Regions from separate parts of the Mesorhizobium sp. M0074 genome, predicted to be linked through region 1. Evidence: riboswitches for the same ligand, from Rfam matches in the RefSeq annotation. Region 1 holds a riboswitch; the other holds the start of a gene.
The links. Region 1 has a riboswitch for thiamine pyrophosphate ahead of thiC (phosphomethylpyrimidine synthase ThiC). Riboswitches for the same ligand answer to the same signal wherever they lie in the genome.
Positions count from the first base shown of each region.

Region 2: linked by a shared signal. The riboswitch ahead of thiB (thiamine ABC transporter substrate binding subunit) and the one ahead of thiC (phosphomethylpyrimidine synthase ThiC) in region 1 are both predicted to bind thiamine pyrophosphate.

Region 1 covers NZ_JAMYUM010000018.1:117,992-136,333, reverse strand. The annotation lists gene NKJ73_RS23345 (cysteine hydrolase family protein) at 1-128, opposite strand, end outside; gene NKJ73_RS23340 (cysteine hydrolase family protein) at 125-487, opposite strand; gene NKJ73_RS23335 (hypothetical protein) at 477-839, shown strand; gene NKJ73_RS23330 (DUF6074 family protein) at 958-1,203, shown strand; gene NKJ73_RS23325 (YybH family protein) at 2,168-2,623, opposite strand; gene NKJ73_RS23320 (Fic family protein) at 3,769-5,313, shown strand; TPP riboswitch at 5,495-5,611, shown strand; gene thiC (phosphomethylpyrimidine synthase ThiC) at 5,716-7,551, shown strand; gene thiO (glycine oxidase ThiO) at 7,548-8,549, shown strand; gene thiS (sulfur carrier protein ThiS) at 8,518-8,715, shown strand; gene NKJ73_RS23300 (thiazole synthase) at 8,717-9,490, shown strand; gene NKJ73_RS23295 (thiamine phosphate synthase) at 9,487-10,092, shown strand; gene NKJ73_RS23290 (hydroxymethylpyrimidine/phosphomethylpyrimidine kinase) at 10,083-10,856, shown strand; gene NKJ73_RS23285 (GntR family transcriptional regulator) at 11,709-12,434, shown strand; gene NKJ73_RS23280 (ADP-ribosylglycohydrolase family protein) at 12,438-13,493, shown strand; gene NKJ73_RS23275 (PfkB family carbohydrate kinase) at 13,490-14,476, shown strand; gene NKJ73_RS23270 (ABC transporter substrate-binding protein) at 14,516-15,577, shown strand; gene NKJ73_RS23265 (ABC transporter permease) at 15,645-16,514, shown strand; gene NKJ73_RS23260 (ABC transporter permease) at 16,514-17,302, shown strand; gene NKJ73_RS23255 (ABC transporter ATP-binding protein) at 17,302-18,342, shown strand, end outside.
Region 2 covers NZ_JAMYUM010000007.1:258,818-270,039, reverse strand. The annotation lists gene NKJ73_RS12690 (amino acid ABC transporter ATP-binding protein) at 1-664, opposite strand, end outside; gene NKJ73_RS12685 (ABC transporter permease subunit) at 661-1,341, opposite strand; gene NKJ73_RS12680 (amino acid ABC transporter substrate-binding protein) at 1,464-2,237, opposite strand; gene NKJ73_RS12675 (RNA polymerase factor sigma-32) at 2,563-3,420, shown strand; gene NKJ73_RS12670 (M48 family metalloprotease) at 3,434-4,903, opposite strand; gene thiQ (thiamine ABC transporter ATP-binding protein) at 5,158-5,949, opposite strand; gene thiP (thiamine/thiamine pyrophosphate ABC transporter permease) at 5,946-7,565, opposite strand; gene thiB (thiamine ABC transporter substrate binding subunit) at 7,817-8,830, opposite strand; TPP riboswitch at 8,874-8,988, opposite strand; gene NKJ73_RS12650 (thiamine diphosphokinase) at 9,116-9,760, shown strand; gene NKJ73_RS12645 (ABC-F family ATP-binding cassette domain-containing protein) at 9,776-11,222, shown strand, end outside.

The sequences.
Region 1 (18,342 bases):
TAGAAACCGCTGAACCGCGTTTTGTAGAGGACGACATCCCCTGCCTCTGGCTTGAGGTCGTTAACGATATCTGTTCCCCAGGTGTCGCGGATCAGAATCCGGCCCTCGCTACCGTCCGGGGCTGTCATGCTCTCACCGACCCCAAAGATCTGGAGATGTCGGATAGGTTGGGGGCGTCCGATGTCCCAAGGTCCGAGAGGTCGGAATAATACCCCATCTTCAGATAGACGATGGGCACTCTCAAATTGCGAGCGGCAGCTATTACGCTGGCAGTAGGGTCGACAGCCCGTTGAATCCGGGAGATATCGATTCCGGCTCTGTCGAACATTCCACCTTTGGAGCCGAAGTCATTTTGCATGTCCACCACGAGAACTGCAGCGTTAGCGGGATCAATTGAAATAGGTTGAGGCTTCGCGTCTATGACAAGTGGCTGCATTTTTATCCTCCCACCAGCATGAGGGTCGCTCTTTGCGCCCTTGGTTATCATGATCGGCCACCTACATCGCGTCAACAAAAGGGGGAGCTACATCCTGCTTGGGAGCCCCAGGAACAGCGGTTATACTGCTGCGCGGGGCAATGAAGTCGATCGGCTGACGATGCCGGAGCGTGCCGGCTTGCTCCGTCGCGCAGCAGCGACGATCAAATCCTATTGTGACGACATCGGCTATTCCGGAACGCCAGCCAATGACACCGGCTCTGACGACGTCGTCTTCGATCTGGAATCGATTGGGAGCATTGTCGAGATTTTTCCGGCCCTGAAGAGCGGAGATCGGCCAATGTCCGCTCTTACCCATTCCTGCCCGACAGTTTGCGCCCAAGCCATCGCGCTCATTGGCTAATCGCGGCACCGTTCACCGCCCGCACAGAACTCTTACTACTACCAAAAAGAATACGCCGTTAACCAGATTTTCTAACCCGCCAATGCTTAATCGCGAGACTGAATGGGTGAGGTGATCGGTGTCAAACATAAGGGCGTTTCCGCTGTATCGGCGGCGGAAGTTGGTTGAGGGAGTTGCCCGCGTGCTGGAATCCAAGAACGGCGAGGAGGCGAATGCGTTCTGGCGCAGCACCGCCAAGACAATTCTCGTTCAGTTGTCCGAATCAGGAATTGCACCCGGGCGCGCCGAACAGGAAATTGGAACACTTCTTCATGCCGTCTTACGCGAGATAGCCAGCCGGAGTGCTGCGAAACGCACACACTAGCGTCGACTCACGACGAATGATTGCCGCTTGCAGACTCGACTAGGCTTCGCACATGTTACTGCACTGCTCCCGTCGAATGCCAGGTTTCTCACCCCTCATTGCAATATGCGCAGCCGAACTGGCTCGGCCAAGCCGGTTTCGGCAAAAGGCAGGCAGCTAGCGCGGCTCCCGCCCAAAAAGCCGGTTTCGAATATTTCATTGTTTACTCCAGCTGGCACGTGCCCGGTGGCAGCCAGCTGGAAACCTGGCGGAGCCAACCAATTGAGATCGTGAAACACTCCACTTACGCCAATGGTTACGCTCGCTGCCTATCGCCGCGCTGGCCCTAATCACCGTCCGTCGCGGTCTATAATGGGTCGGCTGGCTGCTCCGCGTCGCAATGCTGAATGCCGAAGGACTGGCGCGGCCATGGACGGGCAAGCGCAGGTCCCGATGCGATGTTTGGTGAATCCGGTTTGCTGGGCTTGCATTCCATGGTGGCTCTATCGGCTGGAATAAGCTTCTGGCGGGCAGTGTCCGTTCGAATGATGCTTTTGCGTTGCCTTGAGCGCAAGTTTTTGGCCAGCCAGCCAGCGCCTCCTCTTAAGCATGCCGCTGGTCAAGGCCCAGCGGCCTCTAGCTGCTAGTCCCCCCTCAACCAAGCCGCTGGGCCATACCCGCTAGAGCGAAGCGTGCTGTCTCGCACATTAGCAATCCCTTGCTTAAGGCCGTGCACGCTCCAGACTCGTTTCATGAAGCGGGGAATTGGAATTGGTGACGTGGTCGCAATCACCGCGACTGATCAGCGATCCGCCAAATTGGCGGCAAATCCATTGGAAAGCGCGCCAGACCCGAGAGTTAAACCGCGCGGTTAGCCGGTCCCATCGTTTTGCCTTTCAACAGGGCTGGCATAGAGCACCAGATCCCAGTCCCTGCAGCTGCCCTAGCCTTCGCAAGACGGTCGATGAGGGCCTGGATACAATCCCTATTGGGCCGCACCTAAGTTCCAGATGTCCCGATGCAGGCGCCATGTCCCGTCGTCGCCCTTTTTCAAGACGACGAGATACTTGCCCGCAACAGTGGAGAGAGCGCCGCCTTTGCTTGGCACATCGAGCGTAAATACGCCAACTTCGTAGGCGAAATTCGCACTCTCTTCCACTTCCAGCGCCTTCAGGGTGAGATTCTTCATCCCGCCCTTGATCGCGCCCTGCCAGAATTCTTCCACGCCCTTGCGGCCATCGACGCGCTTGCCGTCAGGCGGCAGCACGGCGGCATCCTCTGTATACATTTGACCCACCGCCGCCGCATTTCCGCTATTGAAGGCGTCCGTGAATTTCGTCCGCCCCGCTTCGATGTCCGCGCGAGCCGACTGGGCGGCCGCAGACAAGGCAGACGAAAGAAGCAGCACAGCAGCAAATGCAAATGACTTAACCAGTCTCATCTCGTCCTCCCTTGCGTGCCCGACACGCCCACCCGATGAATAGCGCCGACCCGAGGGCGCCGCGGCGTTCGATGGCCAGGCGCGGATTATATTAGACTTATCTGATATGACGGCGCAAGCGCAGCTGCGACCCTCTGAACGGCCAGCGTAGCAGCTGCCGGAGAGCTTCAAAGCGGCGGCTACCGCCTCACTGCCCTCCTCGTCTCGACGAAAGAGTTCGTTCGAATGATGCTTTTCCGTGGCTTTGCTCGCAAGTTTTCGTCAGCCAGCACAGGGCCTCCTCTTACGCTCGCTGGTCGTCAAGGCCCAGCGGCCACTAGCTGACAGTCCCCCCGCAGCCAAGCCGCTGGGCCCCTCGACGTGGGGAACGAGCATTGGAGACGATGTCGCGCTTTCCGTTACAGCCCGAAGGCGGGTGACAGATGACCGCGTCAGCCTCTCCACCCCGAGCTACGATTTCACGCATTCGATCAGGCACAGCTCTCTCGGGCTAGCGCGCCAAGCATGAGTTAGCTCCCGAATGAGCAGGTGCCGCCCAGTTCAGCTTCGGCCCTTGCGCGCGCAAAGTATTGGGCGAGATCGATCGGCAGTCCGGTCGGCAAATTGGGGCAGCGATGGCGAGAATGAATGCCAGGAACTTCCCTTCGGTGCCGCTTCGTCGATCTGTTTGCCGAGAAGACGCGCGCGCTGCGTGCCGCCCATACCGCAGAGAACTCACTTCAGGTCACACACACACACGACGCCACCGAGATCCTGCATCACTTTTCTACTCCGACGCCGCCACGTCACCAAGATCAGTCGCGAGCGTGATCGCGGCTATCAAATCGGGATCGCGCGCCGGAGCGCTCTATGAGTGAGCCCCGAACGGCGCGCTGCTCCTCGAGCAATCCGGCTCGACGTAAGGCGGGCCATCCGTGCCGGCCTCGTGACTAAGAGACGGGCGAATGGCGGTTCCTGGACTCACCTTTTTGTCTGAAGTCGCTTCCTTGAGCCGGTGGCGGAGTTCTTGCTTGATCGACTTCAGCACCGTTTTTGAATCGGTTTTCGGAAAATTTGTCTGGTGGCATCAATTTTCATGGGATAGGATCATTTTTCATAGGTTTTGGCCGAACTAAACCAAAATTCGATGGAAGGATTCGCTTTTCATGCCTGCGATCCAGCAGCACCAATTTTCAGGTCCTGTTACCGTTTTTCAGGAAATCCGCCTTCCTGAAACGGCGACCCCGGCCGGGTACAGCGCCCTGATCGGAGCCTACAGGCTCGCCGTGCCCTTGCCCCGTAGGTTGTTCGCCACTGGCGAGCATCATCGCATTACCGAACGGGATGGCTGGCGGATCATGACCCCCCGCCATGCCCCAAATCCTACCCTCGAAGGCCACCTGACCTTTGCGCTCAAGTACGAGGGACTGGACCTTGCCGTCCTCAAGCGGCTGTTCCAAGTGACCGGTCCCGCGCCGATCGAGGCGCTGGTCCGTGAAAGCCCGACCGGCAGTTATGCCCGCCGCATCTGGTTTTTATATGAATGGCTGAGGGGCGCGCGTATCGATCTGCCGGACGCGGAGGCCGGACGATACATTCCGGTTGTCGATCCCGAGCTGCAGTGGCCGGGACCCGACAAGACCGCTTCGCGCTACCGCGTAAGGGACAATCTCCCCGGCACGCGTGAGTTCTGCCCTCTGGTGTTCCGCACCAAGATTCTCGAAAAATTCATCGGCCTTGAACTACCGCGGCGCGCGGAGGCAATCGTAGCGGACGTGCCGCGCGACCTCCTTGCTCGGACCGCCGTCTTTCTTTTGCTCAAAGACTCGCGATCAAGCTATGCGATCGAGGGCGAGCACCCGCCGCAAGATCGCATCCAGCGCTGGGGCCGCGCCATCGGCGAAGCCGGCCGCTGGCCGATCGATCGCGATGAGCTGCTGCGTCTGCAAAGAATTGTACTTGGCGACGCCCGTTTCGTAAGACTTGGCTTCCGAAAAGAAGGAGGTTTCGTCGGCGAGCATGACCGAGACAACGGCACGCCCTTGCCCGATCACATCGGCGCTCGGCCCGAGGACCTGCCGCGGCTAATCGATGGAATGGCAGCGTTCGATCAGGGCCCCGCGCAAAACCTTGATGCAGTCGTAGCCGCCGCAATCCTCGCCTTCGGCTTTGTCTACATTCACCCGTTCGAGGACGGAAACGGCCGCATTCACCGCTACCTAATCCATCACGTCCTTGCCATGCGCGGCTTCAATCCGCCGGGAGTGGTCTTTCCCGTCTCGGCCGCGATCCTGGACCAGATCAACGAGTACAGGGGCGTGCTCGAGAGCTATTCGCAGCGCCTTCTGCCGTTGGTGGAATGGGAACCGACGCCGCAATTCAACGTCCGGGTGCTGAATGACACCGGTGATTTCTACCGGTTCTTCGATGCAACCCCGCACGCCGAATTCCTCTATGCCTGCGTTCAGCGGACGATCGAACGGGACCTTCCCGAGGAAACCGCATTTCTGCAGCGCTACGATCAGTTCCGGCAGCAGGTGGACGCCTTTATCGACATGCCCGAGCGGTTGACCGATCTGCTCTTCCTTTTTCTTCACCAGAATGATGGACATCTATCGAACCGCGCGCGCGAAAAGGAATTCGCCGCGCTGACCAGTGACGAGGCAGGAAGAATCGAGGCGATCTACGCGCAAACCTTTGGTGCCCATTGAAGGTGTGATCATCAGGATCGATTTTAAGTCCGACGTTTGCGATTCCCTTGTCCCTGCCTTCATCTCCGACGCTTGACTTGTCGCCGAGACATGCACGATTTTTTCCGCACGGTCTGACCGGCCGCCGATCAGCCGCGGCCAGAACGCGCTTGACAAACCGGAGCCGTCCCGTCCAACCTCACGCATTCACCAGGGGAGTCCCGGCAAGGGGCTGAGATACTGCTGGCATTCGCGGCGCAGTGACCCGTTGAACCTGATCCAGTTCATACTGGCGTAGGGACGGTGCAAGCGCTTTGCGGGAGTTTACGCCCGAGGTCCTGTTTCGGCAGGTCGACAGAAGCGTCTTTTCATCCTCCCGGCACAGAACTGGGTCTCCAATGCAACGAGCAAAGGAGCCTCAAGATGAATGCCCTCACCCCCGCCGTCTCGACGGGACCGCTGCCCGCCTCACGAAAAATCCACAAGCCCGGTGCCATCCACCCGCAGATCAGGGTGCCGATGCGCGAAATCTCCGTCCATCCGACGGCCGGCGAACCGCCCGTCACCGTCTACGATCCGTCCGGCCCCTATACAGACCCGACTGTCGAAACCAGCATCGAAAATGGCCTTGCACGGCTTCGCCATGAATGGGTCACCGCGCGCGGCGATGTCGAAGCCTATGACGGCCGCCACGTCCGGCCAGAAGACAATGGGTTTGCGGCGGGCGAGCGCCTAACACCGGAATTTCCAGTCCGCAACCGGCCACTCCGGGCCAAGACCGGCAAGGCGGTGACACAGTTTGCCTATGCGCGCGCTGGCATCATCACGCCCGAAATGGAGTTCGTCGCCATCCGCGAGAATCTTGGTCGCGAGATCCTGCACGGCAAGCTTGAGCGCTACGGCGAGGCCTTCGGCGCGGCGATCCCCGACTTCGTCACGCCTGAATTCGTCCGCCACGAGGTGGCGCGCGGACGCGCGATCATTCCCGCCAACATTAATCATCCCGAGAGCGAACCGATGATTATCGGTCGCAATTTCCTGGTCAAGATCAACGCCAATATCGGTAACTCCGCCGTCACATCGTCGATGGCTGAAGAGGTCGAAAAGATGGTGTGGGCGATCCGCTGGGGCGCCGACACGGTGATGGATCTGTCGACCGGCCGCAACATCCACAACATCCGCGAATGGATCGTCCGCAACTCGCCGGTGCCGATCGGCACGGTGCCGCTTTACCAGGCGCTCGAGAAAGTCGGCGGCATTGCCGAGGATCTTACCTGGGAGGTTTACCGCGACACGCTGATCGAACAGGCCGAACAGGGCGTCGACTATTTCACCATCCATGCCGGCGTGCGGCTGCACTATATCCCGCTGACCGTCGACAGGGTGACGGGCATCGTCTCGCGCGGCGGCTCGATCATGGCCAAATGGTGCCTGCACCATCACCGGGAAAGCTTCCTCTACGAGCACTTCACGGAGATCTGCGACATCGCCAGAGCCTACGACGTATCCTTCTCGCTCGGCGACGGCCTTCGTCCGGGCTCGATCGCCGATGCAAACGATGCGGCGCAGTTCGCCGAGCTGGAAACGCTTGGCGAGCTGACGAAGATCGCCTGGGCCAAGGATTGCCAGGTGATGATCGAGGGGCCTGGCCACGTGCCGATGCACAAGATCAAGCAGAACATGGACAAGCAGCTCGCCGTCTGCGGCGAGGCGCCGTTCTATACGCTTGGACCGCTGACGACCGACATCGCGCCGGGCTACGACCACATTACCTCCGGCATCGGCGCCGCGATGATCGGCTGGTTCGGCACCGCCATGCTCTGCTACGTCACGCCCAAGGAGCATCTCGGCCTTCCCGATCGCAACGATGTCAAGATCGGGGTGATCACCTACAAGATCGCCGCCCATGCCGCCGACCTGGCGAAGGGTCATCCGGCGGCGAAAGTCAGGGATGACGCGCTTTCCCGCGCCCGCTTCGAGTTCCGCTGGCAGGACCAGTTCAACCTGTCGCTTGATCCAGAAACCGCGCGGTCCTTCCATGATCAGACCTTGCCCAAGGAGGCGCACAAGGTGGCGCATTTCTGCTCGATGTGCGGGCCGAAATTCTGCTCGATGCGTATCTCCCACGACATCCGTACCGAGGCGCAGAAAGAGGGCATGGCGGCGATGGCGGCGAAATACCGCGAGGGCGGCGATCTCTACCTGCCGGCGGACGAGACCGGCGCACCGCTCATACCTCAGCCACGTGAGCCATCATGAAGGTGCTGGTCAAAGGGGCCGGCGTTGCCGGCCTCACCGCCGCCTTCGAGTTCGCCGCACGCGGCGCGGCGGTTACCGTTGCCGAGACAAGGCCTGGCCTTGGGGGCAATGCGTCGTGGTTCGCCGGCGGCATGTTGGCGCCATGGTGCGAGCGTGAAAGCGCCGAGCAGCCGGTGCTGGATCTCGGGCGCGGTGCCGCCGACTGGTGGGATGCCGCAACGCCCGGCCAGGTGACGCGGGCCGGAACGCTGGTCGTGGCCGCGCCGCGCGATGCGGGCGAGCTCGACCGGTTCGCCAGCCGCACGACGGGCTATCGGCGCGTCGAGGAAGATGAAATTGCCTTGCTGGAGCCCGACTTAGCCGGCCGCTTCCGCCGCGGATTGCTCTTTCCCGATGAGGGCCATCTCGATCCGCGCCAGGCGATGGCAGCGCTTCATGACAAGCTCGCAGCCATGGGTGTCGAATTCCACTTCGGCGCCGACGCCCAGCATGTTTTTGATTTCGATCGTCAGATCGATTGCACGGGAATGGCGGCTGTCGATGACAGGCTGCGCGGCGTTCGTGGCGAAATGCTGATACTGCGCACCCCAGACATCTCGCTGTCGCGCCCGGTCAGGCTGCTGCATCCGCGCTTTCCACTCTATTTGGTGCCGCGCACCGACCACCGTTTCATGGTTGGCGCGACGATGATTGAAAGCCAGTCCGCCGGACCCGTTACGGCGCGCTCCATGTTGGAGCTGCTGGGTACCGCCTATGCCCTCCATCCGGCCTTTGGCGAGGCCGAGATCGTTGAAACCGGTGTTGGCGTCCGTCCAGCCTTTCCCGACAATTTTCCGCGTGCCGAAACGAACGGTGAGATCATCGCGATCAACGGGCTCTATCGTCACGGTTTTCTCCTGGCTCCCGCCATGGCGCGCCAGGCTGCCGACCTGGTTTTCAGTCAAGACAGAACCAAGGAGCTTGCTCATGAAACTGATGGTCAACGGCAAAGTGCATGAGGTTGCCGCCGCCACGCTGGCCGAGCTGCTTGCCGCGCTTGACTATGAGGGCGATTGGCTCGCGACCGCCGTCAACAACGACCTCGTGCACAAAGCCAGCCGGGCGGAATTCCAATTGAACGACGGCGACCGGATCGAAATCCTCTCGCCCATGCAGGGAGGCTAGCATGTTCGATCTTCTCGGGACGACGCTTCCCTCCCGCCTGCTTCTCGGCACGGCTCAATATCCTTCGCCGGCCATCCTTGCCGATGCAGTCAGGGCATCGGGCACCTCGGTGGTGACCGTCTCGTTGCGCCGTGAAATGGCAGGCGGCAGGGCTGGCGAAAAATTCTGGTCGTTGATCCGCTCGCTTGGTGTCAGAATCCTGCCCAACACTGCTGGCTGCCACTCCGTCAAGGAAGCGGTCACGACCGCACAAATGGCGCGCGAAATCTTCGGCACGACCTGGATCAAGCTCGAAGTGATCGGCAATCACGACACGCTGCAGCCGGACGCGTTCGGTCTGCTCGAAGCCGCCCGCATCCTGTGCGAGGACGGTTTTGCGGTGTTCCCGTATACTACCGACGACCTTGTCGTCGCCGAGCGGCTGCTTGCGGCGGGCTGCAAGGTCTTGATGCCCTGGTGCGCACCGATCGGTTCCGCCCTCGGGCCGGTCAACATTACCGCGCTGCGCTCGATGCGCGGACATTTCCCTGATGTCCCGCTGATCGTGGATGCTGGTCTCGGACGGCCATCGCACGCGGCAACAGTCATGGAGTTCGGCTTTGATGCCGTGCTCCTGAACACAGCGGTCGCCAAGGCGGCCGATCCGGTCGGCATGGCGCGTGCGTTCGGCAAGGCGGTCGACGCCGGTCGAGAAGCTTTCAGCTCGGGGATGCTCGAACCCCGCGACGTCGCGGTGCCATCGACACCGACCATCGGCAGGGCGGTTTTCTCATGAAGCTCGATCCCTTCTACCTGATCGTCGACAGCGCCGCCTGGATCGAACGGCTGGTGCCGCTTGGCGTCAAGCTGGTTCAGTTGCGCATCAAGGATAGGAACGAGACCACGCTGCGGACGGAAATCCGCCGCGCGAACGGCGTCTGCGCGGTCCATGGTTGCCAACTGATCGTCAACGACTATTGGCGGCTCGCCATTGAGGAAGGCTGCGACTTCGTCCATCTCGGCCAAGAGGATTTGGCTGCGGCCGACCTGCTGGCGATTAAGTACGCCGGATTGAAGCTCGGGCTCAGCACGCACGATCATCTCGAACTGGAAACGGCCATCGCTGCCGAGCCCGACTATATCGCGCTCGGCCCCATCTATCCCACTATCCTGAAGCAGATGAAATGGGCGCCGCAAGGGCTCGAGCGGATCAGCGAGTGGAAGCATCGGGTGGCGCGGATCCCATTGGTCTCCATCGGCGGCCTCAACCCCGACCGGCTCGACGGTGTCTTCGAGGCTGGTGCGGACAGCGCGGCGGTTGTCACCGACATCACGTTGAATGCCGATCCCGAAGCGCGCACGCGAGAATGGATCGAAAAGACAAAACCATGGCGCTGAGGCGAGAACCGCATGTGCTCGTGGTCGGCGGATCAGACTCCAGCGGTGGGGCTGGAATTGCACGTGATATCGAGACGATCTCTTCCATTGGCGTGCGCACCTGCCTGGCTATCACAGCGCTGACGGTGCAGACGCACGAAGCCGTGATGGAAATCCATCCTTCGCAGCCCGATCTTGTGGCCGATCAGATGTGCGCCGCGCTGCAGGCCAACAAGGTGGCGGCAATTAAGATCGGAATGCTCGCAACGGCTGAGATCGTCGTTGCCATTGCCGGCGTGCTGCGCGAAAATCCACAGGTACCGGCAGTGCTCGATCCGGTGCTGGCCTCGAGCTCCGGCCGGGGGCTTCTGGAAGCAGGTGCCATCGCTGCCATGAGGCGCGATCTGATGCCGCTTTGCTGCCTTGTGACCCCCAATCTCCTCGAGCTGGCGCTCCTTGTTGGTGCGGAACCGCCAGCCGACGAGAGCGACGCGGTGAGACTGGGACGGAAATTGCTGGCAGCCGGCGTGCCGGGCCTGCTGATCAAAGGGGGCCACGCATCAGGACCTCGATCAACCGATATTCTGTTGCGTTCCGATCAAGAACCAATCCGCTTCGACGCACCTCGTCTTGTCGCATCAATGCGCGGGACGGGTTGCATACTGGCTAGCGCGATTGCGGCGCATCTGGCGAAGGCGAAGCCGCTCGAAGACAGTGTGCGCGAAGGCAAGCGGCTTGTCTTGGCCATGTTTAAGAAGAATGCAGCAGACCGACGAAACTTGTAAGATTTTCCAACTCTCGAAAGACACGCCTGCCTCTCGCGGATCCGGGCTGGTAATTTCCCCTCGTAACTCACCTCACTCGACAGGAGTAGTTTGACGGCCTCGCCAGGCGGCGACCGCGAGATCAACGATGGCGAGGCGGCCGTCGTGCGCCGTATCTAGTCCGTTGTGTGGCATCCTTTCCCCACATTGGACTGCGATCCTGGAATTCACCTTGGTCGCGAGCTCCTGCTAAACGACGCCCCTCGACGGGAGCGGTCGATCCCGCGTCTCGGCTGCGTCTGCGCTAGGCTGACGCTCCTTAGGCCGTCCTGTTGAACCGGACTCGGGATCACGAACTGCCTCCGACAATGAATGAACATTGTCCGTCTTACGGCCATTTCATCGCCACCGCCGGTGTGCTCAAGCGATGCAGGCCATCCCTGTCATTCAAGGGATTATCGGCTTCGAAAAACAGTGAAGCTTCATCCGTCCTTGCATCCGCTTCGCTCAGGCTCAGCAGACGTCAGCAGGTTCTTCACCACGTTAAGAGCGAGGGCGTGTGGCTCAAGCCGGCTTGGCACGGGGCCGGGAGGTGATCGCGGTGTTCGAGACCGAGCCGACGCGAAACCCAACCACTTTATGTGGCTCGAGTGGTGTGAAGGTCGGATCAGCATCATTCGCGACTACCTCAATGCCCACTATGTTGCCGATGATGCGGAGCTGGCGCTGGGCGCCAGATCCCACGGCGACAGAACCGGCGACTATGCTCGTCGCGACGCCTAATCAAGCCCGATAGCAGCTCCATGCGGCACTCGTTGACAAGCCTGCCGTGATATGAACAGGATTATACAGGCTCACTGAACAGGTACCCATATGAAGCGACGCTCGGTTCAACTGTCTCCCGGCACGGGCAAGCCCGAACAGATCGCCACCGTTCTCGAACATGAAATCCGCTCCGGTGTTCTCGGCTTCGGCGACCGGCTGCAAAGCGAGAACGAGCTCGTCCATCGTTTCTCCGTCAGCCGCAACACCGTCCGCAAAGGCCTCGAGGAACTGTCCAGCCGCGGGCTGATCACCACCAAAGTCGGCATCGGCTCTTTCGTCACCTTCGATGGCAAGCCCGTTGATGACTCCATCGGTTGGTCGCGGGCGCTCGCCAATGCCGGCGCCAATGCAGAGACGCGGACGCTGCGGCTCGAGGTGATCGAGGATCCCGATCTTGCCGCACTGCTTGGTATAGAAAACCCGTTTTTTATCGCTGTCGACCGGGTGCGCACCAATGCCAGCGACGGCCACGCCATCTCCATCGAGCGCAGCCGCCTGCCATTGTCGCCGGAACTGGAGGACGTGCCGTTACGCGGGCTGCGCGAAGGCTCGCTGCACCAGACGCTGCGCGGCGCCGGCCTCATTCCCGACCATGGCGAGGAATGGGTCGGCATCGAAATGCTCAACGCCGAGGACTCTGCAATCCTCGGTTGCCCGCAAGGCACGCCCTTCCTTCGCGGTCGCCGGTTGACCCGCGCCGCCGATGACCGGCCGATCGAATATGTGACCAGCCTGCTCAACCCGGCGCATTTTGCGCTCCATATGAGGTTCTGAGTGATGCCGGACGACACCGGGAACATGACCGATCGGGCGGTGGGGGCGCTTGTCGGCGGGGCGCTGGGAGATGCGCTGGGCATGCCGACGCAGCTTTTGTCGCCGGCCCGGATTGCCGAACTCTACGGCCATGTAGAGGGCTTCATTGCTCCTTTCGCCGACCATCCGGTGTCGAAGGGGCTCGCCGCTGGAACGATCACCGACGACACCGAACAGGCGCTTCTGCTTGGCCGTATCCTGGTCGAATCCGGCAACCGCTTCGATCATGCGCGGTGGGTCAACGCGCTGCTCGACTGGGAGCGCGACGTCAAAGCGCGCGGCAGCTACGATCTGCTGGGACCATCGACCAAACGCGCCATCAACGCCATCAACAATGGCGTGTCGGCCGAGGAAGCGGGGCGCAGCGGCGACACAAATGGTGCGGCCATGCGCATTGCGCCGGTCGGCATCATGATGCCGCCGGAGCCGCTGGACGCGCTGGTCGCCAAAGTTGCTGAGACATGCCGGGCCACGCACAACACCTCGATTGCCATTGCGGCCGCAGCCGCCGTTGCGGCGGCCGTCAGCTGCGGCGTCGCCGACGGCGACTGGCGCGCCGCTTCCGACAGCGCCATCGCCGCGGCGAGGAGCGGAGCAACGCTCGGCCATTGGGTGACTGGCGGTGACATTGCCGCGCGCATTGGGTGGGCGCAGGAGCTTGTGCGCGGCAAGGCGACGAAGGACGCGATCCGGCTGATCACCGATCTGGTCGGCACCGGCGTCGCCAGTCAGGAGTCCGTTCCGGCTGCATTCGCGGTGCTGGAAGTCGCCGGCGGTGATCCCTGGCAAGCGGCAGTCATCAGTGCCAATCTCGGTGGCGACACCGACACTATCGGCGCCATCGCGACCGGCATGGCTGGCGCCTGCACCGGCTTTTCCCGATTGCCTCAGAACCGCATTGCAGACCTCAAGGGCATCGACATAGCGGCGGTTGGCGCGCTCACCGCCGAGCTTGTTGCGGCCCGTATATCCAAGCGCCGTGCGGACAGGACGGGTCCCGGCAAGGATGCGGCGGTATGAGTGGGCGTCTTGTCCATGTCGGCAGCGCGGTGGTCGACTATATCTACCGCATCGACGCCTTGCCGGCGCCGGGTACGGAGAAGACGGCGTCGAGCTACACGCAAGTCGCCGGCGGCGGCTTCAACATGATGGTCGCGGCCAGCCGCACCGGCATGAAGGTGGTGTTCGGCGGCCAGCTCGGCAGCGGACCCAATGGCGACTTCCTGCGCACGGCCTTAGCCAGTGAGGGGATCGAGACACTGACGCCGCCATCGCCCGTCATGGACAGCGGCAATTGCGTCGCCATGATCAGCAGCGATGCCGAGCGCACCTTCGTCTCGTGGCCTGGTGCGGAGAGCTTGCTCAGCCTTGACATGATGGCGCCCGTCTCGGTCGCACCGGGGGATTGGGTGTTCACCTCCGGCTATACGCTTAGCTATCCGGGAAGCCGAGACGCGCTTGTCGACTGGATCGAGGCACTTCCGGCCGACACACCGCTTGTCCTCGACCCGACACCTGTCGTCGTCGACATTCCCCGCCCTATCCTGTCGCGGATACTCGCCCGCACCAACTGGTTGAGCTGCAACACGACGGAAGCGGCCGCGATTGCCGGTCCGGGCGGCGTCGAGACACTCGCGTCACGGCTTCTTAGCGACCACTCCCCGAAGGCCGTCGGCGTCGTTATTCGCGCCGGAGCGAAAGGCTGCCACATGCGGCTGGCCGATGGCTCGGCGCAAACGAGTGCCGGCTTCGAGGTCGACGCCATCGACACCAATGGCGCCGGCGACACCCATATCGGCGCTTTCGTCAGTGCGCTGGCGCGCGGCGCGCCGCCTTTTGAAGCAGTGCGCTACGCCAATGCGGCAGCGGCCATTTCCGTCACCCGCCACGGTGGTTCATCAGCGCCGACCGACCACGATATCCAGACATTCCTAAGCCATGCCGGCGGTCCGCCGATCGGCCTCCATGGCCGGAAGCAAGAGGCCAAACGCCCGACAGCCTGACAAAGCCCGGGATGCGGGCAAACACAGAGAGGAACGAACATGCGCATGCCCGACTTGACTGCCCTGCTGACGGCGACCGCCGTCTTCACCTCCGCACTCGCATTTGCCGCCAAGGCCGACGAGGTCCACGTACTCAACTGGAAGGGCTACGGCGCCGACGAGCCGTGGGCCATCGAAGCCTTCGAGAAGGCGACCGGCAACAAGGTCGTCAACGATTTTTTCAATTCCGAACAGGAGATGCTGACCAAGCTCAGGACCAATCCCGGCCTTTACGATGTCGTCATGATCAACGCCGCCTTCAACGACCAGGCGATGGCGGAAAAGCTGATCCAGCCGATCGACACGTCCAAGCTGCCGAACTTTGCCGACATCAGCAAGGACAAGGCCGGATCGCCGATGCTCGTCCATGACGGCAAGGTCTATGGCGTGCCGTGGGTCTGGGGGCTGACGGCGCTCGCCATCAATGAAAAATCCTTCGATAAGCCGCCGACGAGCATCGCCGAAATGTGGGATCCCGCCCACAAGGGCCGCGTCACTATCCGTGATGATGCCGTCGAGGCGGTTCAGTTCGGCGCCATTGCCACCGGCCAGAACATCAACGACATCAAGGATATGGAGGCGGTCAAGGCGAAGCTCACCTCGCTGATGCCGCAGATCAAGACGTTCTGGAGCTCGGAGAACGACTGGAACCAGATGGCTGCCTCTGACCAGATCGACATCGGCACCTATTGGAGCGGCTCGGCCGACCGCGCCAAGACCCATTTCAAGCTGCCGGTCTCGCTCGTGATCCCGCAGGAGGGCGCTGTCGCCTGGCTCGACGCCTTCTCCATTCCGGTCGGTTCCAAGAATGTCGCCGGCGCCGAGGCCTTCATCAACTACATGATCGACCCGAAGTTCTATGTCGAATGGGTCACCAAGGTCGGAGCCCCGGTATCCGCCAACACCAAGGCTGTAGAAGCACTTCCCGGGGATGCGTTCAACCGCAAGGTGATGGGTGACCCGGCAGTCGCCAAGCGCATTCAGTTCCAGGCGCCCATCACAGACGCCCAGCGCGAAACCTATCTGTCGCTCTGGCAGCAGCTCAAGGTCGACGTGAAGTAACAGCAGAAGCGGGATCAGCCGACCATCCATGTCGTCTGATGCTTCCCCATCCTGGGAGGAGGATGTCATGGCAGCACAGGTTGCGGCCGCGTCGCGCAGCGGATTGAGATCGGCCTTGCCGCTGCTGGCGCCTGCCTATCTCTGGCTGACGGTTGCGATCTTCCTGCCGCTCTCAGCCATGGTCTTCTTCTCCTTCATGACCGACCTGCCGCTGTCGGGAAAGCCGTGGGCGTTCACGCTCGAAAACTATGCCGCCTTCTTTTCACAGAGCCTTTATCTGACATTGCTTTTGGCCTCGCTGCGCCTCGGCCTCGAGGTGACGCTGTGGTGCATCGTCATCGGTTATCCCGCCGCTTATGTGCTGGCCAAGGTGCTGAAAGGCCGCAGCCGAGAGGCGATTTTCCTTCTCGTCATCCTGCCGTTCTGGTCGAATGGGCTGGTGCGCATCTTCTCCTGGGCGATGGTGCTGCGTGAAGGAGGCATTCTCGACACCACGCTCAACGCCGTGCTGCCGTTCAAGATCAACATCGACCTGATGTATTCTTATCCGGCCGTCATCATCGGGCTGGTGCACTCCTACGTGCCTTACATGGTGCTGACCTGCTACTTGACCCTGCAGGCCATCGATGACTCGCTGATAGAGGCCGGGCGCTCGCTCGGTGCCTCGCGGGTGCAGGTGCTGAATCGGGTCATCATTCCGCTGTCGTTGCCGGGGCTGGTGGCGGGCGCAGCGCTCATCTTCGTCCCGGTTGTTGGTTCGTTCATGGAACCGCGCATCCTCGGCGGCCGTACCGGCACCTTTTACGGCACTGTCATCGAAGACCAGTTCGTCGCCGTGTTCAACTGGCCGCTGGGTGCTGCGCTCTCCTTTATCCTGTTGGCCGTCGTGCTGGTCATCCTGGCGGTTGCCTCGCCGGTGCTGCGGAGGGCTACGTGATGGCGACGACACGTGCTCTCGAATGGCTCGGCCGCCTCTACATCTGGCTATTGCTCGCCTTCCTCTATGTGCCCATCGTCATCATGGCGCTGATGTCTTTCAACGTTTCGCCCTTCTACCAGCTGCCGTTCGAGTGGACGACGGAATGGTATGTCTCGCTGTGGCAGAACGCCCAGCTTATCTCAGCCACCTGGAACAGCGTCGAAATCGCAGTCATCAGCACCATCATCTGCGTCGTGCTTGGCTCGGCCGCGTCACTTGCGCTCTACCGCTATGAGTTTCGTGGCAAGAAATTCCTGCAGGCGCTGCTGTTTCCGCCAATCGCCATTCCGTGGCTGATAACCGGCACGGCGATGTTGATCTTCTTCTTCGGCGTCGGCATTGGGCGCGGCCTGTTCGCCATCCTGCTCGGGCACGTCGCGCTTGCGCTGCCCTACGTCATTGTCGTCGTGTCGGCCCGACTGCAGACCTTCGCGCCCGAGTTGGAAGAGGCGGCGCGCTCGCTCGGCGCCAATCAATGGCAGGTGACGAACCGCGTCACGCTGCCCTGGATCATGCCGGGCGTCATTGCCGGCGGGCTGTTCGCCTTCGCCGTGTCCTTCGACCAGTTCGTCGTATCCTACTTCCTGTCGACGCCCGGCCAGACGACGCTGCCGGTCGAAATCTACGCCGCGATCCGCAAGGGATTCACACCCGAGATCAATGCGGTCTCGACGATCATCATTGTCGTGTCGATGGCACTGATGCTGCTGACGGCGCGCTTCTTCAAATTCGGCGGAGAGAAGTAATGGCTGGCGTCCAAGTAGCGAACGTGTCGCGCGCTTTCGGTGCCCATAAGGCGCTGGACGATGTCTCCATCGATTTCGCCGATGGGGGCTTCTATGCCCTGCTCGGGCCGTCAGGCAGCGGCAAGACCACGCTGCTGCGACAAATCGCGGGCTTCGACTTTCCCGATTCCGGCCGCATCACCATAGGTGGTGAGAGCGTCGAGCGGGTGCCGGTCGAAAAACGGCGCATCGGCATGGTGTTCCAGAACTACGCCCTGTTTCCCAATATGAGCGTTGCCGGCAATGTCGCCTTCGGCCTGTCGGTGCGCGGCGAGCCCAAGGCGGTGATTGCCAGCGAGGTACAGCGCGCACTCGATCTCGTGCAACTCGGCAGGCTCGGCGGCCGCCGGCCGCACCAGCTGTCCGGCGGCCAGCGCCAACGGGTTGCGCTCGCTCGCGCGATCGTCATCCGGCCGCGCGTGCTGTTGCTTGACGAGCCACTCGGCGCGCTGGACAAGGCGCTGCGCGTCGACATGCAGATCGAGCTCAAGCGCATCCAGCGCGAGATCGGCATCACCACCATCTTCGTCACCCACGACCAGGAAGAAGCGCTGACGATGAGCGACCGCATCGGCATTCTGCGCGATGGCAAGCTGGTGCAGGAAGGCTCGCCCGAGGAGATCTACGATCGGCCGAAGAGCGAGTTTGCCGCCACTTTCCTGGGCGACGCCAACATCCTTCGCGGCGACAGCACGGGCAACGGCATCCGACTGCCGGACGGCACAGCGATTGCCGCTGGCGCGGGTGCCAAGCTTGCCGCTGGTGCCAAGGCAAGCTGCGCCGTGCGGCCCGAACGCCTCCGCATCTTCATTGATGCCGAGGCTCCGGATGCGGCCAATGCGAATGTGCTGCGAGGGCAAGTGTCCAAACGCATCTTCGCCGGAAATAGCAGCACTTACTTTGTCGAGCGTGCCGGCCAGACGCTCAAGGTGATTGTGCAGAACACCGGCGCTGGCAGGCTGGCGGAAGGTCAGGACGTCGTGCTGAGCTGGTCGCCAGAA
Region 2 (11,222 bases), on a different contig from region 1:
CGACGATGTTGCCGGCATCGAGGAACACCACTTCCCGCGCGATCTTGGAGGCGAGCCGCAGGTCATGCGTCGCCATCACCATGGTCGTGCCCTCGCTGGCGAGCTTGCCGAGCACGTCGACCACCTCCTGCGCCAGTTCCGGATCGAGTGCCGAGGTCGGCTCGTCGCAGAGCAGGACTTTCGGCGAAGGCGCCAGAGCCCGGGCAATCGCCACGCGCTGCTGCTGGCCACCTGACAGCGTCGCCGGCCAGGCATCGGCCTTGTGCGCCATGCCGACCTTTTCGAGCAGGGCCAGCGCCCGTTCGCGCGCCCTCTCCTTGGGCCATTTCAGCACCGTCACCAGCCCCTCCATGATGTTCTCGATCGCGGTGCGATGCGGAAACAGCTGGAAATTCTGGAACACCATGCCGGTCTGCAGCCGCAGCCGCTGGATATCCCTGGTCGAGACCCTGCCGCCGGGGTGGAATTCGAGTGCATCGTCGCCGATCCGTACCGTGCCTGAAGTCGGCAGCTCGAGCAGGTTGATGCAGCGCAAAAGCGTGCTCTTCCCTCCGCCCGACGGCCCGACAAGCGCCGTAACGCTGCCTTCCTCGATGGTGACGGTGACGCCCTTCAGCACCAAATTGTCGCCGAAACGCTTTTCGATGTTGGTGAGGCCGATCATGCGCGCGCCTCCAGGAAGCCGCCATAACGGTTGAGCCGCGTTTCCAGCCGCGCCTGCAAGGCCGACAGCACGGAGCTCATGATCAGATAGAGGGCCGCTGCCTCGACATAGAGGATCAGCGGCTCATAGGTGGTGGCGACGATGCGCTGCGCTGCCTGGAACATCTCCGGCACGGTGATGGCGGCGGCGAGCGAAGTGTCCTTGACCAACGAGATGAAGGTGTTGGACAGCGGCGGCACCGCGACGCGCCCCGCCTGTGGAAGAATGGTGCGCCGCATTGCCTGGGCCCAGGTCATGCCGATCGAATAGGCCGCTTCCCACTGGCCCTTCGGCACCGAACCAATGACGGCGCGGATGATTTCCGACGAATATGCGCCGATGTTCAAGGTGAAGCCGATCAGTGCTGCCGGAAAGGCGTCGAGCAGGATGCCGACCGATGGCAGGCCGTAGAAGATAAGGAACAGTTGCACGAGAAGCGGCGTGCCGCGGAATATCCAGACGTAGAAGCGGACCACGGCGACCAGCGGCTTGGGACCGAACAGCCGGACAAGCGCCACAACCAGGCCTAGGACAAGACCGAATGCAAACGACAGCAGCGTCAACGGCACGGTGAAGATCAGTGCAGCCCACAGCAGCGTAGGCAGGGATTCCAGCATCAATTGCAGCCAGTGCGGCACGAAGGCTCCTCCTTGCCAGATTGCCGTCGCTCATATCACGCGAAAGCGGCGGGCCGTCAAAAGACAGCTCGCCGCGATACGAACGACGGGGGCCGGCATTCGGCCCACACGAGAAAGCCGTTTTACTTCGAAACGTCCTGGCCGAAATAGGTGTCGGCGATTTTCTTGTAGGTGCCGTCGGCCTTGATGTCGGCCAGCGCCTTATTGATGGCGGCCACCAGTTCCGGATCGCCCTTGCGTACGATGACGCCGGAATAGTCGGCGTTTTCTTCCTGCGCGGCAATCTTCACATTGGCGTCGGGCTTGTGCTTCTTGAAGTCGAGGAAGGACAGGCTGTCGTTGATGGTGGCGTCGGCGCGGCCGGTAAGAAGCAGCTGGATCGACTGGTCGAAGCCGTCGGTGCCGACGAGTTCGGCGCCGTTGGTTTCAGCCAGCTTGCCGAAGTTCGAAGTCAACGACTGCGCCGCCTTCTTGCCCTTGAGATCGGCGAAACCCTTGATGTCGGTGTTGTCGCCGCGCACGATCAGCACTGCCTTGGAGGCGATGTAAGGATCGGAGAAATCATATTTGGCCTTGCGCGCCTCTGTGATGCCGACCTCGTTGATGACGGCATCGTAGCGGTTGGCGTCGAGACCGGCGATCAGCCCGTCCCATTTGCCTTCGAGGAACTGGGCCTTGACGCCGAGGCGCTCGGCGATGGCCCGCGCGATCTCGACGTCGAAGCCGACCAGCGCGCCGGAAGCATCATGATAGGTGAAGGGCGCATAGGTTCCTTCCGTGCCGACCTTGAAGACGCCGGCCTGCTTGATCTGGTCGAGATTGGCGCCGGCATGACTGGCGGCGATGGCCAGAACCTGCAGCGTTCCGGCGATGATGAGCGATTTGAGCCATTTCATTTTTCTGTGATCCCGTCCTCGGCCGATGTCCGGCGTCATTGCGAGTGCCGGAAAATGACAGATGCGCGATGCCAGAATAAGAAACTAAATTTCAAAAATCTCGCGCCCTTGAAATCCAATTCTCAACCAGCATCTCCGGGCGCCATCCGGCTGAGTCAAGGCCGGTGGCGAATCGCCTGGAACAGCGCAATCGACATGACAGTCCGGGGGAACATTCCCCCGCATGGCACGTTCTTCGCTGTTGTAGGGCGCGGCGCCGCCATTTCAACCATCGGCGCCAACTCACGATTCGATCGCACCGCAACGCCTGGAGCAGGAGCGCGGCATGATGGAAGACAGTGCAGGACGGACCATGGTTCGCGCGGCGATGAAAGCCCCTTATCTGGAACGTGACGAAGAGCATCTCCTGGCGCTGCGCTGGAAGGAAAACAATGACCAGCACGCGCTGCACCGCATCACCGTCGCGCATATGCGGTTGGTCATTTCCATGGCGTCGCGGTTTCGCCACTACGGCCTTCCGCTGGGCGACCTGATCCAGGAAGGCCATGTCGGGCTGCTGGAGGCAGCGGCCCGTTTCGAGCCCGAGCGCGAGGTCCGGTTCTCGACCTACGCGACTTGGTGGATTCGCGCCTCGATGCAGGACTATATCCTGCGCAACTGGTCGATCGTGCGCGGCGGCACTAGCTCGGCGCAAAAGGCGCTGTTCTTCAACCTGCGGCGTCTGCGCGCCCGCCTGGCAAACGGCGCCGAGCAGATGTCGAATGCCACGCTCTACCGCGAAGTGTCGGCGGCTCTCGGGGTATCGGAGGCCGATGTGGCGATGATGGATTCCCGCCTTTCGGCGCCGGACAGCTCGCTCAACACGCCGCTAGCCGACGATGCGGGCGCAACCGAGCGGATGGAGTTCCTGGTTTCGGATGACCCGCTGCCCGATGAGGTCGTCGGCGATACGATCGACGTCGAACGCCGCTCGGTGTGGCTGAAGACGGCACTCGGCGCTCTCAATGCGCGCGAGCTCAGGATTATCGAGGAGCGCCGGCTGAGCGACGAGGGCGCGACGCTCGAAGCGCTCGGCGAGACGCTCGGCATCTCCAAGGAACGTGTCCGCCAGATCGAGGCGCGCGCCATGGAAAAGCTCAAGGCGGCGCTGGTAAAGCAGAACCCGGAATTTCTCGCAGCCTGAATTGCGTCGGCTGCTATTTGTCGGTGACGATCTTGACCTTGTCGCCGGCCGAAACCGCGGCACCCGGCGACAGCGCGTTGAGCACCCTGAACAAATCCAGCTTGCGGTCGACGCCGACCATCTGTGCGGCCAGGGAGCCCATTGTCTGGCCGGGCTGCACCGTGACGATGCGGATACGCAGTGGCTTCAACGCCGCCTTCTCGGCAGCACTCAGGATGCGGAACGAGCCGCTGACCGAGCGCGCCACCGTGCTCAGCGAGGTGCTGGCCGACGGTGCCGCGGTCAGCAAGCGGTAGACCTGGCCGCCGGCGCGGATCACCGCAATGTCGAATTGCCAGCCGTCGGCGCCGGCATGCGCGGTTGCCGCTTCGTTGCCGTTGATCGTCTCCTGGCGCACGCTGCTGTCGTCGAGGCCGGCAACCCAGCCGCTGCGGATGTAGTCGGTCAGCGAGCGGTTCTTGTCGATCGAAACGCCGTCGAAGCGGATCGCCATGTCGCCCGGGCCGGTCGCCGTCACCGCCGCCGCCGAATTGTCGATGACGAAGCCGTTGGGCACCGAGAACGACACGCCGAGGCCAGGGTGCAGGAAGGTTTCGCCGCGCACATAGCCTTCCTCCGGCGTGTCGCCGTAAAGTAGCCCGTCTACGCCGGCAAGAAATGAATCGCGGTCGCGCGACCCGACACCGGGCGCGCCGAACTGGCGGGCGTGGCGCTGCGCGAGGTCGATACGCTGCGGCGTGTTGGGGTGCGTCGCCAGGAAGTCGAGGCTGGCGTCGGTGGCGCCGCTGATCGAGCGGAAATCGGTATAGGCCGACATCGACTGCAGGAAGCGGCCGGCGGCGTAGGGATCGAAACCGGCTTCGCCGATCGACTTGATGCCGATGGCGTCGGCCTCCAGCTCCTGATTGCGCGAGAACTGGGCCAGCCTCAGCTTGCCGCGGATCAGCGCCGCCTTGGCCGTCGGGTTGTCGCCGAGCACATCCGAAACGACCTTGGTCGCCAACCCCTCCTCGGCTTCCAGCTGCTGGCGCTGCAGGCCGTGGTTGGCCGTAACGTGGCCCATCTCATGCGCGATGACGGCGGCAAGCTCGGCGGAATCGTTGGCCAGCGCCAGCAGCCCGCGGGTGATGTAGAGATAGCCGCCCGGCAGCGCGAAGGCATTGACGTTGGGCGAGTTGAGGATGGTGATGCGGTAGGTCTGGGTTGGGTTGGCCGACACCACGGTCAGTCTGCCGACGATCTTGGCCACCATGCGCTCGAGCTTGGGGTCGGAATACTCGCCGCCATAGGTGGCGAGGATGCGCGGGTGCTGCGCCTTCGCCAGTTGAGCGAGCTTGCCGTTGGCGGCGACATTGTCGACCGTGATCGGCTTGTCGGAGGGCTGGAAGCCCGATTCCTGCACGTCGGGAGGCGTGAACATCTGGCAGCTTGCCAGCGCCACGGCAAGACCGGCCAGCGCCAGAAAGCGCGCCAGCGGTTTCACCCTCCGATTGTCGATGCCGGTCGGCAGATCGGCGTCCTTTCAAGTCCTGGCACGTGACCGCGAAAATCGGGCGCGATTTCCGGAAAGCATCACGCGCAAAATCAAGTGCTACGGCGTCCTTCGTGCGTCCGACAGATACGAGGCAGCAAGGGCAAATCACGGTCTAGGCCGGACCAGCTCCTGGCGGACCTAGCCACACTACCTCGACCATGGCAAGCAAGCGCCGCTTCGCCTTCCGCCGGTTTGACCATAAATTATGTCCGCTTCCGGGCAACATCTCGTGATCCAGCCGCAAAGGGACCCGAGCCGATATAGCGTCGGAATGCCTCCGGTCCAGCCCCGACGAAAAAATCGGCCGCGGTGCCCGTCGCGGCAACCGTGCCACCATCCAGGAAAACCATGTTTTGGCCGATACGGCGCGCATCGTCCGGCTGGTGCGTGACGAATAGCACCGTCATGCGCTGCTCCGAATGGACGTCGGCCACCAGGTCGAGCATGTCGTCGCGCAGTGCCGGTCCGAGCGAAGCGAACGGCTCGTCGAGCAACAGCACCGGCCGGTCGCGCACCAGGACGCGGGCGAGCGCGACGCGCTGCCGCTCGCCGCCCGAGAGTTCGCGCGGCAGCCGGCTTTCCTTGCCGGCAAGGCCGACGCGCTTCAGCGCTGCGGCGATTGCGGCGCGGTCAGCCTCGCTCAGCCTGAGCGAAGGCGAGCGGCCGAGCCCGACATTCTGCTCGAGGGAAAGATGGGCAAACAGGTTGTTTTCCTGGAACACCATCGATACCGGCCGCGCTGATGGCGGCGCAGTGCTGACGTCGGCGCCGCCGATCAGCACGCGGCCCGACCGCGGCGTCTCGAAGCCGGCCACCAGATTGAGCAGCGTCGACTTTCCCGAACCGCTCGGCCCCATAATGGCGGTGATTTCCGACGCCGGGAAATCGACATCGAATATAAGCGGCGTTTCACCATAGCTGAACGAGACATTATCGAGTCGTACGGCCGCGCCTTTTTCCACCGAAATGGACCGTTCCGGGCTGGTCGGCATCATGATTTCTCGCCCCTTCCCAGCCAGTCCGCGGCCAACACCAGCGCCAGGCAGACAAGGCCGAGCAGCAGCGCCAGGCCGGCGGCATCCTCAGTGCGGTAACTGCCCATGCGCGCCAGCAGCAGATAGGGCAAGGTCTGCACGGAATCGCTGCCGAACAGCGCAATGACGCCGAGATCGCCAAGCGACAGCGCCATGGCGAAAGCGAAGCCGGTGGCGAGCGGCCGCCGCAGCGACGGCCAGTCGACCAGCCGCAACCGGTTCCAGCCCGAGATACCAAGCTGTGCGCAGAGCCGTTCGTGGCGTTCGCTCGACGCGTCATAGGCAGGGCGGATGGCGCGGATGGCGAACGGCATCGCCATCACCGCATTGACCGCAACGACCATGACAGGGGCGATCGCAAAGACATCGCTGACGGTGCGCAAGAGCAGGAACCAGCCGGCGCCGATGACGATGGGCGGCACCACCAGGACGAACCCCGCACCGGTGTCGGCCAGATGTTCGAGCAGTGTCCGCCGGCCTGTCCGCCGGGTGAGCGCCAGCGCCCGGCGCGCCATGACCAGCGACAGCGACAACGCCACAGAGAGCAGCGCCGATAGGAGGGAGAGCACGGCACTGGTCGCCGTCGCTTGCCGCACCGCGCTCTCGCCGGCCAGGCGGCCGAGATCGGCGCCAAGCCCGGCTGCCAACGTGGCCGCCATCGGCCCGGCGACAAACAGCAGTGCCAGCCCGATCGCCAATGCGTTCAGCACGGTCTCGGCCGCACCGGCTGAAAAATACCGGCGCGGCGCCACCGGCAGATTGGCATCCCCTACCATATTGGCGCCGAGCCGCGTCAAGGCCAGCACGACGACGAAGGTCAGGGCAATCTGCAGCAGGGTCAGCGTCACAGCCCGCGCCGGGTCGAAGTCGAAACGCAGCGCCTGGTAGATGGCAACCTCGAGCGTCGTCGCGCTGGGTCCGCCGCCGAGCGTAAGCACGATGGTGAAGGAGGTGATGCACAGCATGAAAACGAGCCCTGCAACGCCGGGCAAGGCCGCACGCAGCGGCGGCCATTCGATCAGCCGGAAGGCCGGCGCAGCGCCCATGCCAAGCTGGCTCGCCAGCCGCCATTGGTCGGCCGGCACGGTCTGCAACGCCTCCAGGAACAGCCGCGTCGCCAGCGGCAGGTTGAAGAAGACATGGGCGACGAGTATGCCCGACAGGCCATAGATGCCGGGCCAGCTCTGGCCGCCTAGCGCGCCCAGCGTGCCGGCAAAATAGCCGGCGCGGCCATAGAGCGCCAAGACACCGAGTGCGGCAACAATGGCCGGCAGCGCCAGCGGCACGGCGAAAAGCTGGAGGATGAAGCCTCGCCCGAAAAAACGTGGATGCCGCGACAGGGCACGCGCGACGAACAGCGCCGGTGCAACGGAGAGCAGGGTCGACAGCAGAGCCTGCCAGAGCGTGAAACGGACGACGCGCAAGAGATAGGAATCGAAAGCGGAGGCGGCGCCGGACAGGTCGCGTGTGGCTTCGACGACGAGCCCGGCGAATGCACCGCCGATCAGCAGCGCGATGGCGGCGAGCGCGACGATGCCGGCAGTGACGCGGGGATCGGCCGGATGACGCGTACGCATGTCGCGCTACCCGACACTACGACAGGTGTTGATCGAAGGAAATACCTGACAATGGCCGAGCCCACCCCTCTCTGGCCTGCCGGCCATCTCCCCCTCAAGGGGGGAGATTGCGCACTCAGCCGCCTTCGCCAATCTCACAAGTGGCAGGATGAGGAGAGGCGACAAAGCTGCCGATCTCCCCCCTTGAGGGGGAGATGGCCGGCAGGCCAGAGGGGGGTGGCTTGGCGCAAACATCCGACGAGGCTTGAGCCCTACTTGCTCATCACCGCCAGCCACTCGTCGACCCAGGCCTTGCGATTTGCGGCGACGTCTTCCGGGCTGAACAGCAAGGTCTTGGTCGGCTTGACCAGCTTATCGAACGCCGGGTTGAGCGGCTTGTCGGTTTTGCCGGCCGGGAACATCCAGTTGGTTTCGGGAATGACATCCTGGAACTTCGGTCCGGTCATGAAGGCAATGAACTTTTCTGCCAGCGGGTTCTTCGCACCCTTGGTGGTGATCCCCGCAACCTCGATCTGCAGATATTCGCCCTCCTCGAAGGACGCCGCCTGGTAGCGCTCGGTGTTTTCGGCGACCATGTGGTAGGCCGGCGAGGTGGTGTAGGACAGCACCATCGGCGCCTCGCCCTTGGTGAACAGGCCGTAGGCCTCGCTCCAGCCCGGCGTTACCGTCAGCACCTTCGCCTTGAGTTTGGCCCAGGCTTCCGGCGCCTTGTCGCCGTAGACCGACTTGACCCACAGCAGCAGGCCAAGGCCCGGCGTCGAGGTGCGCGGATCCTGGATGACGATCTTCTCTCCGGCATCGCCCTCGACCAATTCCCTGAGGCTCTTCGGCGGGCTCTTCAGTTTTTCGGTATCGTAGACGACGGCGAAATAGCCATAGTCGAACGGCACGAAAATATCGTCGCTCCAGCCGCCCGGCACACTGACGCCCGACACGGCGCCGTGCGGCGAAAACAGGCCGGTTGCCTTGGCGTCGGCGGTTACGTTGGTATCGAGGCCAAGTACGATATCGGCCTTGGTCGCGGCGCCTTCCAGCTTCACACGATTGAGCAGCGCCACGCCGTCGGCGACCGAGACGAATTCGACGACGCAACTGCATTCGGCCTCGAAGGCCTTCTTCACCGCCGGTCCCGGACCCCAATCGGCGGTGAAGCTTTCATAGGTATAGACCGTCAGTCTATCCTGTGCCGATGCCTGCCCTGGCAGGGCGAGCGCGGATGCCGCAAGCAGGACAATTGAGACAAGAGAGTGGAAAAAACTGCGCATCGGCGCCTCCTTCGTTCGCGTTGAAAGGAATTGAGGCGTCGGGCTGTCCGAAACGTCTAATCCCTCCGCCGGTACAAACCGGATCAGGTTCAGCGGGTTGGCAGTCTTGCCTCTCAGCCGGTCCGCGAAGATCGCGTCCGGCACCCCGTTAGAGCGTTTCGACACATAGGCCCGGCCGAAGTGCTGCGCAAGCGGAAGTTTGCCGGGCATCCAAAGCCCAGCCTTCCGTTTCGTCTGCCGTTTCATCTTCCGTTTCCGGGGCAGGGCTGGTAAGGGCCACGAGATATGAGCACATTCACCATCCTGCTTGGCGGCGATCTCATCCGCACGCCGCTGCTCGACCGCCAGGTCGAAGGCTCGCGCGTCATCGCCGCCGATGCCGGCATCGGCCATGCCCGCATGCTGGGCCTGAGGCCGGAACTCTGGGTCGGCGATTTCGATTCGGTGCCTGCCGAGTTGCCGGAGGATCTGGCCGCCGTGCCACGGCAGGTGTTTCCCGCCGAAAAAGACAAGACCGACGGTGAACTCGCTATCGCCGCCGCACTCGAACGTGGTGCGACCAGCCTTGTGCTCGCAGGCGCCTTCGGCGGCAAACGTACCGACCACATCTTCCTGCATCTGGCGCTAAGCGTCCGGCTGGCGGAAGGCGGAACGGAAGTGCTTTTGACCAGCGGCGCACAGGAAGGCATTCCTTTGCTGCCTGGAAAGACTGGCTTCGACTATGTCGACGGCACGCTGTTTTCGGTGCTCGGCTTTTCGGATCTCGCCGGCCTGACAGTCACCGGCGCCAAATGGCCGCTCGACCATGTCGAGGTTGCGTTCGGCTCGTCGCTGACCATTTCCAACGAGGTCAGGGGCCGGTTGGAAATCGCGCTGGCCAGCGGCCGCGCGCTGCTGCTCGCGCATCCCTACCCTCTTCCGGAAAGCTGAGCCCAGAAAGCTGACATGGCGCCGCCGCTTCTCAATCTCGACGGGATAAAGCTGACATTTGGCGGCACGCCGCTGCTCGACGGTGCCGCCCTGACGGCCTCAGTTGGTGACAAGATCGCCCTGGTCGGCCGCAACGGCTCTGGCAAGTCGACGCTCCTCAAGATAGCCGCCGGGCTGATCGAACCGCAGGACGGCGAAGTCTTCCGCCAGCCTTCGGCGACCGTGCGCTACTTGCCGCAAATGCCCGACATGGACGGCTTTGCGACTGTCCGCGCCTATGTCGAGGCGGGGCTCGGGCCGGCCGACGATCCCTACCGCGCCACCTATCTGATGGAGCATCTCGGCCTGACCGGCGAGGAACGGCCGAACGACCTCTCCGGCGGCGAGGCGCGGCGCGCCGCCCTCGCCCGCGTCATGGCGCCGGAGCCCGACATTCTCCTCCTCGATGAGCCGACCAATCATCTTGACCTTTCGGTCATCGAATGGCTGGAGGAGGAGCTTGCCCGCACCTCCTCGGCACTGGTCGTCATCTCGCATGACCGCCGTTTTCTCGAGCGCGTGTCACGCGCCACAATCTGGCTCGACCGCGGCCAGACCCGCCGTCTCGACAAGGGCTTTGGCTATTTCGAGGAATGGCGCGACACGGTGCTGGAGGAGGAAGAGCGCGAGCAGCACAAGCTCGGTCGCCAGATCGTGCGCGAGGAGCACTGGCTGCGCTATGGCGTGACGGCAAGGCGCAAGCGCAACATGCGCCGGCTCGGTGAATTGCAGACCATGCGCCAGCGCTTTCGTGGTCATCGCGGCGCCGAGGGTGCGGCGACGATGACAGCCAGCGACGCCGCCGAATCCGGCAAACTGGTGATCGAAGCCAAGAACATCGAGAAGAGCTTTGGCGATCTGACCGTGGTCAAGGGATTCTCGACCCGCATCCAGCGCGGCGATCGCGTCGGCCTGGTCGGGCCGAACGGCGCCGGCAAGACGACGCTGTTGAAGATGCTGACCGGCGAATTGAAGCCGGACGCAGGCACGGTGCGGCTCGGCACCAATCTGGAGATCGCCACGCTCGACCAGAAGCGCGAAGCCGTCGACCCGCAGGAGACACTGGCGCAGTATCTGACCGACGGGCGCGGCGAGAACCTCGTCATCAATGGCGAGCAGCGCCACGTCGTCTCTTACATGAAAGACTTCCTGTTCAAGCCGGAACAGGCGCGCACGCCGGTGCGCGAGCTTTCGGGCGGCGAGCGGGCACGGCTGATTCTCGCACGCGTTTTGGCGCGGCCGGCAAACCTGCTTGTGCTCGACGAGCCGACCAACGATCTCGACATGGAGACGCTGGAGCTGCTGCAGGAACTGGTCGCCGGTTTTGCCGGCACGGTGATCCTGGTCAGCCACGATCGCGATTTCCTCGACCGCACCGTGACCAGCATCATCGCGCCGGATGGTGACGGCCGCTGGATCGAAT